DNA from 2 places in the Bacillus paranthracis genome. Region 1 is predicted to be linked to the other one. Evidence: riboswitches for the same ligand, from Rfam matches in the RefSeq annotation. Region 1 holds a riboswitch; the other holds the start of a gene.
What was found. A riboswitch is a leader RNA that binds a small molecule or an ion and turns the genes downstream of it on or off. The one in region 1 is predicted to bind FMN.
Positions count from the first base shown of each region.

Region 2: another riboswitch for FMN. It lies ahead of ribD (bifunctional diaminohydroxyphosphoribosylaminopyrimidine deaminase/5-amino-6-(5-phosphoribosylamino)uracil reductase RibD); the one in region 1 lies ahead of NLJ82_RS07675 (ECF transporter S component).

Region 1 covers NZ_CP101135.1:1,502,687-1,509,057, reverse strand. The annotation lists gene NLJ82_RS07690 (RecQ family ATP-dependent DNA helicase) at 1-602, opposite strand, end outside; gene NLJ82_RS07685 (YpbB family protein) at 592-1,653, opposite strand; gene NLJ82_RS07680 (ferredoxin) at 1,952-2,200, shown strand; gene NLJ82_RS07675 (ECF transporter S component) at 2,324-2,902, opposite strand; FMN riboswitch at 3,065-3,204, opposite strand; gene NLJ82_RS07670 (hypothetical protein) at 3,450-4,136, shown strand; gene NLJ82_RS07665 (peptidoglycan DD-metalloendopeptidase family protein) at 4,165-4,779, opposite strand; gene NLJ82_RS07660 (cob(I)yrinic acid a,c-diamide adenosyltransferase) at 4,864-5,445, opposite strand; gene resE (sensor histidine kinase ResE) at 5,583-6,371, opposite strand, start outside.
Region 2 covers NZ_CP101135.1:3,877,123-3,883,493, forward strand. The annotation lists gene NLJ82_RS19970 (LacI family DNA-binding transcriptional regulator) at 22-885, opposite strand; gene NLJ82_RS19975 (GNAT family N-acetyltransferase) at 988-1,467, opposite strand; gene NLJ82_RS19980 (alpha/beta hydrolase) at 1,549-2,472, shown strand; gene NLJ82_RS19985 (YqkC family protein) at 2,483-2,728, opposite strand; gene NLJ82_RS19990 (CDGSH iron-sulfur domain-containing protein) at 2,868-3,074, shown strand; FMN riboswitch at 3,265-3,408, shown strand; gene ribD (bifunctional diaminohydroxyphosphoribosylaminopyrimidine deaminase/5-amino-6-(5-phosphoribosylamino)uracil reductase RibD) at 3,720-4,832, shown strand; gene ribE (riboflavin synthase subunit alpha) at 4,814-5,458, shown strand; gene ribBA (bifunctional 3,4-dihydroxy-2-butanone 4-phosphate synthase/GTP cyclohydrolase II) at 5,471-6,371, shown strand, end outside.

The sequences.
Region 1 (6,371 bases):
TTTGGACGATCAATAGAATACACATGCTGCGTCACATTCTCCAAATTCAAACTCTCTGCTATATCTCGGAGTACATCTTTCGTCGCTGTTGCAGTTAATGCTAGCACCGTAGGAGACCCGATATTCTTAATAACTACATCTAGTTTTTTATAATCTGGTCTAAAATCATAACCCCATTGCGAAATACAATGAGCTTCATCCACAACAAATAATGAAATATGAACTTTCTTCAATTCTCTTATTAACAATTCCGACTGCAACATCTCTGGTGATACAAAAATAAATTTATAAGAAGCTAATCTTTTCATCGCTTCTCTTTTTTCCTGTAATGTCCGAAAACTATTAAATGCTATCACTCGGTTTTTCACAACATATTTTAATTGTGTAACCTGATCTTCCATCAAAGATAATAATGGTGATACAACAAGTACTGTCCCTTCTTGCATGAGCCCTGGAAGTTGATAGCACATAGACTTCCCTCTTCCGGTCGGAAGCATCGCTATAACATCTTTTCCTTCCAATAAATCTGTAATTACCCCTTTTTGACCTGGACGAAATTCAGAATATCCAAACCACCTATATAAATATTCCTCAAGTTTCATTTATACCCTCCATCCGCGCCAATACAAGACGAACTTCAAAATAAGAGATATCCTCTCCAACCGCTTGTTTCAACTCACGCAGCTTACGTGTTTGTAATGCATCAATTACTTCTGTTACTTTATCTATTTTTTCTTTTTCCATAAACATCTCGATAGAAAAATCTCTTTCTCGCAAAGCAATTTCAACAAAATGATCTTCTATCGTTGCAACCTTTAGATTTCTAATCGTCGCTATTTCTTCTAACGAGCGCCCTTGCCTCCAAAAATTATATGTTTTTTTCGTTGATAAACTAAATAATTCAGCTCTCTCATTTGGATAAGAGATAATCTCAGCTAATAACGGAAATTCATTTTCTTTATCGCGAACTTCTTGTATAAGGAAATGAATTGTACCCCAAAATAAAAAATACACCCTGAAAATATCTCGTTTCGTAATTTCCGCTAACTGCTGCAATGTACAACCGATACGTTCATATCCTGTTAATCTATATGTTACAATCGTCGCTTCTATCACATCACATTTCCCTAAAAGATTATGTATTTCTTTCCATAATCTTTTTGCCAATTCAATTCGCCTATACGGCATACCTGTTAAAAATCGCTTCACCCACACCATTATTTCTGTATCTTGTTGAATAGGAATAAACTTCGTATTATTCTGTTGTAAATTAGATACAGTTTGAATAATTAAAGATAATCTTTTCCAAAACGTTTCACCTAATTCACCATAGTGCAAACCATGTAAATGCGCTGGGAAAGCATACCATTCCTCCCATGTATGTAACTGCATTTCACCTTTAGATGTTAACAAATATGTATTTTCATGTATTTCCTGAATTAAATCTGCTTGCAACAACTTTGCAACTTCACGATCATATTCAGTTCTATTTAACAATTTATATATTCCAAACAAAAAAGAAATTCGGAACATATTTCCATCTTGTAACGTTTGCGAAGAACGTTTTCCCTTTAATAAATAATAAATAGAAGAAACGGTCCTTTCACCATTCAATTGTTTTAAACAATACAATACAGTATATTGTAGTTGCATTACCGCTTCCACCTTTCAATCTAACTTAATTGCTTTTTGTTATGATTGCGCCATCTACCGTTACTCATTAAACTTATCATATGGGCAATATATACTTGTATATATTCTATTGTACCAAACGAAATAACATTTACGTATTTTGAAAATCTTATGACATAATGCAAAAATTAGTTGACACTCTAATTGATAAGGATTATCATTATAATTTTATGTTGAAAAGTTTTAAAAACCGTTTTACAATAAGGTTATAATTTTTATGGCGAGCTTTTCACATACATATTATCAGGAGGGAAAAAAGATGGCAAAATATACAATCGTTGATAAAGATACTTGTATCGCATGTGGTGCTTGTGGCGCTGCTGCACCAGACATTTATGACTATGATGATGAAGGTATTGCATTCGTAACATTAGACGATAACCAAGGTATTGTTGAAATTCCAGATGTATTACTTGAAGATATGATGGATGCATTCGAAGGTTGTCCAACTGACTCAATTAAAGTTGCTGACGAATCATTCGACGGCGATGCTTTAAAATTCGAATAGTCTTTTATTAACTTCAAAAAATACCCCTCATTCCTTTGAGGGGTATTTTTTGTTTTCTATTTTCATTCTCCTTATTAAAAAACCATTAGTAGTTACATACTACTAATGGTTTTATTTTATATTTTATGCATTTTTCATTTTTGCAAACACCCATACTTTCAGGCGTGAGAATAACGCTACAAATACAATTGTCACAACAATTCCTTTAATCAAATTAAATGGTAAAATTGCCGTTACAACCGTTGTCTTTATCGCTTCGCTAGACATAGCTGGTGAATTTAAAAACCAAGTGTAAGCTGGGAATATGATGATGTAATTTAATACGCTCATAATAAGAGCCATTGTAATTGTCCCTAGCATTAATCCTGTCGTTAAACTCTTAACAGTACGATACTTTCTAAATAAGAAAGCTGCTGGTCCAATAAATAAACATCCTGCAATAAAGTTAGCAATTTCTCCAACTGGTACTCCCGTTAAACTCCCTTGAATCCCGTAATGTAAAATATTCTTTATCGCTTCTACAATTATCCCTGCAACCGGCCCGAAAATAATTGCAGCAATTAGAGCTGGTACATCACTAAAATCAATTTTTAAAAATGGCGGAAGCCCTGGGAATGGGAAATCCAACATCATCAGTAAATATGCAATACTACTTAGCATCGCTACACTCACCATCTGCACTACACTGTTTTTTTGTTTCATCTTTCTCTCTCCTTTTCCATCGATCATCTCATGGAAAGTGGAAAGGTTCTGCTATGCCTACTTTTTCATAGAACGAAAAAACCCTTTGTGTTTTACACAAAGGGAGAATTTAAGGCACATCAAACAGACGTTCAAATACCTATCTTTTTTGAACGCTTGAACCTCCATCTTCTCCCATCCAGACTGTACTGTCGGCTTTGGAATCACACCAAATCCTGCCTTAACGGCTCGCGGGCTTAGAACAAAATCACATATAGTTCATCACCGCCGGTCGGGATTTTCACCCTGCCCCGAAGATAGACCGATATTCTATTTTCCACTTCATTATACAACAACATGATCGTATTGTGAACAAAAAAATCGTAACTTATTAAAAATAAGTTATTAATTTTACATAATCAAAATCATTCATTATATTTTACAATACACTCCATATTTTTTAGTATTCGGCATTTCTCCTATGAATCCCCTAGTCATATATAATTAAAAGTGATAAGATGTTGAATTGTTAAGATAAGAACATTTTCTGGATTATGGAGGAAATGTCATGAAGAAAGAGAAGAGACACTCTATTCGAGAAACAATGAAAAAAAACTTAAGGAAAGAATACTTTTACTTAAAAAAAGAATTACTTTTCTACTGTCCAATTGATTTAGGCACATTCTCAAGCGAGACATACTATGCTGCTTTCGATGAAGATGGCATCAGTATTTATCAGTATGATAAAAAGACAGAAAGTAAATTAAAATTATGTGAGCGTCATCCGTGGAAGAGTTGGAATAAAGTGAAGGTGGATCATTATTTAACAACTTCACAATTTATTTTTCAAGGTGAGCGAAACTGGATATTATCCCTTTTCCAAAAAGGAAAAGAAGCTCAAAAAATAATCGAAGAGCATACATCTTTACAAACTGAAGTTGTTTCCCGCTCTTTCTTAAAAAAACTTCCTGGTTTCCGTTCTAATGCACCGTTGAATAAATACATCGGCAGCATTTGCTATACTGCACTCATTGCATTTTTATTAAAATGGATGATTCCATTTCAAGGACCACAAATCGCCCTGTACTCTATTTCAATCGGTTGTATGCTTCTTGGTTTACTTTGTTTGACAATTGGTTTAATTGAACCGACTATTGTACTATTTCGAACAAACGAAAAAACAAGAGCGAAAGTATTTTACTTATATAGCTACTTAGCTATTTCTGGATTTATATGTGTCTTTATTTTTTGGTAAAAAAGAGCTAGTTAAACTAGCTCTTTTTTTACTTTACATATAATTGTTGATTTGGATAAATGAGCTCTTGTTGCAATCCATTTTTTTCTTGAATTTCCTTAACGGACATTCTAAATTTCCGCGCAATGCTAACTAGAGTGTCGCCTTTTTGGACGACGTATAACGATGAAGAAACTGTTTCATTTCTTTGTTCATGTAAAACAAGCAATGGATTCATCGCATTCTTTTTTGCCATCGTCCATTTTCCTTGATGAACTTCTAAATGTAAGTGTGCACCTCGGGATTCTCCTGTATTTCCTACTTCTCCAATTATTTCTCCCTTTGAAATATAATCTCCTTGAACTACATATCTCTTATTTAAATGTGCATACACAGCCTCATATTCTCCATGTTTAATAAATATAACGTTTCCATAACTACTTGAATAATAAGACTTTGTTACCTTCCCTTCTTGAATAGCTGACACAGGCGTGCCGATCGGTGCCGCTATATCTATACCGTAGTGTTTTCCGTGCCTTGTTCCAAAATAATCACTTATCTGTCCTTCAACAGGCCATGCCCATTGATTTCCCTCTGCGTACACATGTAATTGAGATAAAAACAGTACTGTCAATAACATGACGCCGTATTTTAAAGCTTTCATATACATCCTCCGTTTTCTAATTACGACCATACCTTCTCTATTTTGGTATATTACAGAAAAAAGTATACAAAAAAAGAAAGTGAATCACTCCACTTCCTTCTCTTTCTTATCACGAAAAACGATTGCACTGCGATTATACTCTACATCTTTTACTTGTAATCGAGCGTTTATTACTCTAGCTACTGCAAATAAATAGTCAGATAATCTATTGACATACTTTAGAACAACTGCATTTATTTCTCCTTCCTTTTGCAAGGACACGATACATCGTTCTGCTCGCCTTACAACTGTACGTGCAATATGAATAGCAGCTGCCGATTCGCTTCCACCTGGTAAAATAAACCGTTCTAGCGGCGGTGCTTCTTCTATATACGAATCAATCCTACTTTCTAAGTTTTCGACCATTTCAATTTTTACTTTATAAGGAATTTTCTCGCCTACTATCGCCAAGTCTCCCCCGCAATCAAATAGTTCATGTTGAATCGTTTCAAGTTCATTGTAAATATCTCCGAAAGACCCGCCTTGTAGTTTAGTCATCGCATATCCAATATGAGAATTCGCCTCATCTATTGTGCCATATGCTTCAACTCGGATATTATCTTTATCCACTCTGCCGCCTATTACACTTGTTGTCCCTTTATCTCCTGTTTTTGTATATAATTTCATCGCTTTACGACACCCCTCTCATCATTCTTCATTCGACTAAGTTAGAAAAAAAGTTCTACTATTATTTATTTAATTGATTTTACAAAAAAATAAACAACAGTAGAACTTTATTCATTATCAACTTTAAAAACGCATATCTAAATTATACGATTCGGTAAATATACAGAGAATGTAGTTCCCTCTCCAACAACACTTGAAACAGCAATTTTCCCATCATGGCCTTGCACAATATTTTTTGCAATCGCAAGCCCGAGTCCTGTTCCACCTTTTTTTCCACGTGTTCTTGCTTTATCAGCTTTATAGAAACGATCAAATAAAAATGGAATATCTTCTTCTGGAATACCAGCGCCCGAATCTTGTACTTCAAAAATAAGACCATTATTTTTCGTATCAATTACAAGTGTTACGTGTCCACCTGCATTCGTATGACGTATTGCGTTATCAATTAAATTCGTCAATACTTGTTCCATACGATCTGCATCAAACGGGTATTGCTCAATTGGATTTTTGAAATCAACCGTTAACGCGACTTCTTTATCCTTTGCAATCCCTTGGAATTTACGACCTATTTTTTCAACGAAAGGATGAATATCAACTTCACCTATATGTAACTCTACATTACCACTTTCCATACGCGCTAAATCTAACAATTCATTTACAAGTTTACCTAAACGAACGGATTCGTCATAAATGATTTGAACAAACTCGTTAATTTCTTCTTTTGTTTGCACAATATCATCTAAAATCGCTTCACTATACCCTTGAAGCATGACCATCGGTGTACGAAGTTCATGTGATACGTTCGCAATAAAGTCTTGGCGCATTTTCTCAAGACGGCGTTCTTCCGTCATATCACGCAATACAGCTACAGCCCCACGAATTTTCGTTTGATTGTAAAGCGGCGTCATAAGAACTACATAGTTACC
Region 2 (6,371 bases), 2.4 Mb from region 1:
GGTGCGTTTTATACGCACCTTTTACTTTTTTATTTTTCCCTTTAATTGTTGCAATGCTATTTTCCCATTTTCTTCGATACAACTTTCCATTTGCATAAATGACGGACCTGCCCACTCACTGTCTATACTCCCGTTCAGTCCAATAATTTTCAATTTATCCGGTATACGGATATTTAATTTTTTTGCTGCTCGAATTAACTCAAAGGTAATCTTATCACTTGAAGTTACAATTCCATCTATATACGGATAAGTTTGCAATAATGTAACAAACTGTTTATTCGTATACCCTTGTACACATTCTTCTCGATAAGAGATTCCTTCCTCCCAAACAACGTCTAAAAATCCTGATATGTACTCTTCCATTTCTTCACTATCTTCGCCCTCACCGAAATAAGCAAGAAAGTGACAACCTTTTTCTTTTAATAAAGAGACCGCTCTTTGGCCACTTTCATAATAATTTGCATGAGATTTTTTTTCATCAATCACAACAAACGGAAGTGGGATTTCTCCTATACTTTTAAAAACGGATCTTGTCAAAATAACACCTGCAACGTTATTTTCCTTCAACATATGTATGTATCTATCTTTATTCTCTATATTACAAACAATAATTTGATATCCTTCTTTATACGCTATTTCCTCAATACAATGTAGCAAAGTGATGTTTGATGGGTCATATAGATTATCTACAAGTAATGCAATTATCGTTGAATTCTCTTTAAATAGTGGCTTTGCTGCACTATTTGGCCTATAACGTAATTCCTCAATTGCTTCCTTTACTTGTTTTACTGTGTCCTCATGAACGTATCCTTTTTCATTTATAACTCGTGAAACGGTTGCGACTGAAACACCTGCCAATTTTGCAACATCACGTATAGTTGCCACATCGTCACCCCTTAATATGGTAATAGATTACAATTTTACGGTAACCTAAATTACAATATTCGTCAAGGTTAATAATTTATATTTCTGAAAATTGTTACATCATTACACTAAACTATATTCTAATTGAATTTCATGTAAAATCGGGATATTATCATACCCAATGCGCGGAATTTCTTTCTTTATTTTTCGTGCCTCTTCCACCGCATTTACATATAAATTCGTCATCAAAAAATTACGTTTTTGGTAAAAACGTAACGCATTCATATTATCATTTGTTGTTATAAGCCAAACCTGCCTGCACCGTTCTTCTTCTGCAACTCGTAATACACAATCTACAAGTTTTGTCCCTATTCCTTTTCTTTCTTCAAAGCTATCTAACGATACAATTTCGCACATATTTCCGATTACTTCATACGTTATAATTCCGATTATTCTGTCTTCTGAGAGCGCAACAAATCCTGGCAACTCTTCTAACTGATGTCCCTTACCACGTGAAACCATCAATGAACTCCCCCAGTTCTCACACATGAACATTCGGATTGTTTCTTTCATCGCTGGCGTAATTTTTTGTATATGCACCATTTCCTATTTCTCCCCTTTTCTATCCTTGTGATACAATATAAGTGTATCACATGTAACGGTATTTGGAGGATGAGGTAAAGTATGAAACGTTTTTTTGCAGCATTGTTTACTATACTAGGTGCGATAACTGCCCTTGGGATTTTCTTTACAAATAAGGTGATGTACTTAAAGAAAAAAACAGAGGAAGAAATACTCGAAAGAGAAACGAAAAAACATTTTCGTATAGAGGATTTTGAAGCTCTTCATAAAGAAGAAATTCATATTCCTTCGCAATTCGGATATGATCTTCACGGATATTACATTCCTGCTGGTCATTCCAATAAGTTTATGATTTTCTGTCACGGCGTAACTGTAAATAAAATGAACTCTATAAAATATGCAAGGTTATTTTTAAACAGAGGATATAATGTCGTTATTTATGATCATCGTCGTCATGGTAAGACTGGGGGAAAAACGACAAGCTATGGATACTATGAAAAGCATGATTTAAAATCTGTAGTTGACTGGCTAAAAAGTCGTTTTGGAACAAATATAACACTCGGTATTCATGGTGAATCGATGGGAGCTGCAACACTTCTTCAGTACGCAGGACTTGTAGAAGATGGTGCTGATTTCTATATTGCAGATTGTCCTTTTTCTGATTTCTACGGACAATTACAACATCGTTTAAAGGTTGAATTCCATTTACCGAAATGGCCTTTATTACCTTTAGCAAATGCTTTCTTAAAAGTGCGTGACGGTTATACGATTCGTGAAGTTTCACCAATCGATTGTATAAAAAACATTAACAATCCCGTCCTCTTTATTCATAGTAAAGATGATGATTATATTTTAGCTGATATGACGAAAGCGCTCTATGAAGCGAAGGAAAACAATAAACAACTTTATATTGCAGAACACGGCGCACACGCTTGCTCTTATAACGAAAATAAAGAAGAGTATGAAGCAGCCGTTGATCAATTTTTAAACTCATATGTAAAAGAAACAAAAAACAGGCTTGCATAAGCCTGTTTTTTTATTGCGCTAAAACGTCTGTAACTTGTTCCATATTTTCAGAAATCCACTTTATTGCATCATCTAGCGTTGGAAATTCTGTCGTTTGAAATGTTACCTCATCTTGCAGTAACCAAACATCCTTTGACTCTTGTCCTACACCAGCAATGGACCAGTGTAACAAACTATATGGATGATTATCATTCAAAAATGAAGCCCACGTGCGCTCATTTGCAATATTTCGTAATGTACGTAATTGTTTATCCATCTTTCGTCACCTTACTCTAGTCAGTTATAAAAAACATTATAACACTCTCTTCTCTTCCAAAGAAAGTGCTCTTTTCATATTGTCAAGTACTTCTCTTGATTATATGATGAAATTAAGCGTTTGGGAAGGAGGGATAGCGTTGGCTAAAGTACAAATTAAAGTAAATGATAATGGCTCTTTTCGCGTTACAGGGGACGTGGAATTAGTTGATTCACAAGGGAATGTATTCCCAGCAAAACCGGCATTTTCTTTATGCCGTTGTGGTTTATCAAAAAATATGCCTTATTGCGATGCTTCGCATAAAGGTAAATTCGAATCTGTTGTTAGAGCACCAGAGGCAGAATAATTTTACATGTGACATGCACATTTTTTTGTGCATGTTTTTTCTTTTTAGCAACTCCGTTATATCCCTTATCCTTACAACATTTCTAATACTTTTGTCTCCATCTCAGCCTACATATATTTTCACACAATTCTTCACATTCGAATACTTTTTACTAGCCTTTTATTTTTTTTGTGCTATAATTTGAGCAAACAGCATCCTTCGGGGTCGGGTGAAATTCCCAACCGGCGGTGATGAAGTGCAAACTTCTAAGTCCGTGACCCGTTTTCAACTCGAAAACGGTGGATCTAGTGAAACTCTAGGGCCGACAGTATAGTCTGGATGGGAGAAGGATATGTTTTCTAGTAATTTTATATAGCGAATACACTTTTATTTCAGTATGCATATTTTTATAGATTCAATTCAAATCTATATATATGTTTTATTTTGTATACTTATCTTTCTATGCTGAAATAAAAAGATACGACTAGCGTTTGAAAAATTTGATATTTTTGCTAGGTTTCTTCCTTATGCCAAAATATTAATCATCGTTAGGTTTCTTTCCTATACTTTCGTATTCGAACTATATTTCTAGAAATCACGTCTCCCAAACCCCAAGGATATTGAAATCCTTGGGGTTTTTTGATTTTTTTAGGAGAGGTGAAGAAAATGACAGATCAAGAATATATGAGGATTGCTCTGCAATTAGCAGAAGGAACATCTGGGCAAACAAGTCCAAATCCTATGGTTGGTGCTGTTGTTGTAAAAGACGGAAACATCGTCGGTATGGGGGCTCATTTACGTGCTGGTGAAGAACACGCAGAAGTTCATGCTCTTCATATGGCTGGTGACAAAGCAAAAGGAGCCACCGTGTATGTAACACTTGAACCGTGTAGCCATTTTGGAAAAACACCACCTTGCTGTGAATTGCTCATCAAAAAAGAAGTCAAACGGGTTGTAATTGCTACTCTTGATTGCAATCCTCTCGTTTCTGGTAATGGAAAAAAAAGATTAGAGGAAGCTGGCATCGAAGTAACTACTGGTGTTCTGGAAGAAGAAGCAGTTTTATTAAATCGCTACTTTTTTCACTACATGAAAACGAAACGTCCATTTGTAACAATAAAAACAGCGATGAGCTTAGACGGAAAAACAGCAACCGTAACCGGTGAAAGTAAGTGGATTACAAGTGAAGATGCACGAGCTGATGTTCATCAATATCGTCACACACACGATGCAATTCTTGTTGGAGTGAATACAGTTATAGCTGATAATCCGCATTTAACAACAAGAATTCCTAACGGAGGGCAAAATCCTATACGCGTTATTTTAGATACCCATTTACGAACGCCACCATCTTCTCATGTCATAACAGATAGTTTAGCACCGACATGGATTATAGTTGGTAAGGATGTAAATCCAGAGAAAATAGCTTCTTATGAATCTGAAAATATAGCTATATTCCAAATGAAAACGAAACAGATTGAAATACAGGATGTTTTACACCTACTCGGCGAAAAACAAATTCTTTCTCTTTTCGTCGAAGGTGGTCAAACCGTTCATGCAAGTTTCTTACAAACAAAGTATTTCAATGAAATTGTAACTTATATAAGCCCAAAATTAATTGGTGGAAAAAATGCCCCTACTTTATTTGGCGGCAATGGTTTTTCAACATTACAAGATGCACTTTCCTTGGAAATTCAAGAGATGAAACAAGTTGGCGATGACATAAAAATTGTTGCGCATGCCCGAAGTGAGGTGATGGAATGTTTACAGGAATTGTAGAAGAATTAGGAACGATTGCAAACATGCAACAAAGCGGCGAAGCGATGAAGTTAACGATTCATGCCAATAAAATTTTATCAGATGTTCACTTAGGTGATAGCATCGCGGTTAACGGTATTTGCTTGACTGTAACGAGTTTCACAACAACTTCATTCACAGTAGACGCAATGCCTGAAACGATGCAATCAACATCACTTCGCATGCTTAAACCGCAATGCAAAGTAAATTTAGAACGTGCAATGGCTGCAAACGGACGATTCGGTGGACATTTCGTTTCAGGACATATCGATGGCATCGGAACGATATTAAACAAAAAACAACACTATAATGCCGTCTATTACAAAATAGCTATTTCTGATGAATTGCTACGCTATTGTTTGCATAAAGGGTCCGTTGCTGTTGATGGAACGAGTTTAACAATATTTGATATAGACGAATCTTCCATTACAATTTCACTCATCCCGCACACAGTAAGTGAATCTGTTATCGGAGAAAAGAATGCCGGTGACATTGTAAACATTGAGTGTGACATGATTGGTAAATATATCGAACGCTTTATTTCTAAACCAGTAAAACGAACAGGTTCAATGACCGAAAGCTTTTTACAAGAAAACGGATTTCTATAAGGGGGAAGCATTATGTTTCATCGTATTGAAGAAGCTCTAGAAGATTTAAAACAAGGAAAAGTCGTGATCGTATGTGATGATGAAAACCGTGAAAATGAAGGCGATTTTATCGCTTTAGCAGAGTATATTACGCCAGAAACAATTAACTTTATGATTACACATGGACGTGGTCTCGTTTGTGTACCAATTACAGAAGGGTACGCAGAACGTCTACAATTAGAACCAATGGTAGCTCATAATACAGATTCGCATCATACTGCATTTACAGTGAGCATTGATCATGTTTCTACAACAACTGGGATTAGTGCCCACGAACGTGCAACTACGATACGAGAAATGTTAAATCCTGCATCAAAAGGTGCTGATTTCAATCGTCCCGGACATATCTTTCCATTAATTGCGAAAGAAGGTGGTGTCTTGCGCCGGGCTGGTCATACAGAAGCTGCTGTCGATTTAGCACAGCTCTGCGGAGCAGAACCAGCTGGCGTCATTTGTGAAATTATTAATGAGGACGGTACGATGGCACGGGTACCTGATTTACTACAGTGCGCAAAACAATTTGATATAAAAATGATTACAATAGAAGATTTAATTGCTTATCGCCGCCACCATGAAACATTAGTGACGCGAGAAGTGGAAATTACATTACCTACAGATTTCGGTACTTTCCATGCAATTGGCTATTCTAATTCCTTAGATTCGAAAGAGCATATCGCACTCGTAAAAGGTGATATTTCAACAGGAGATCCTGTACTTGTACGCGTTCATTCAGAGTGCTTAACAGGAGATGTATTTGGCTCGTGCCGATGTGATTGCGGACCACAACTCCATGCTGCACTTGCTCAAATTGAGCGTGAAGGAAAGGGCGTTCTTCTTTATATGAGACAAGAAGGACGAGGCATTGGGCTTCTGA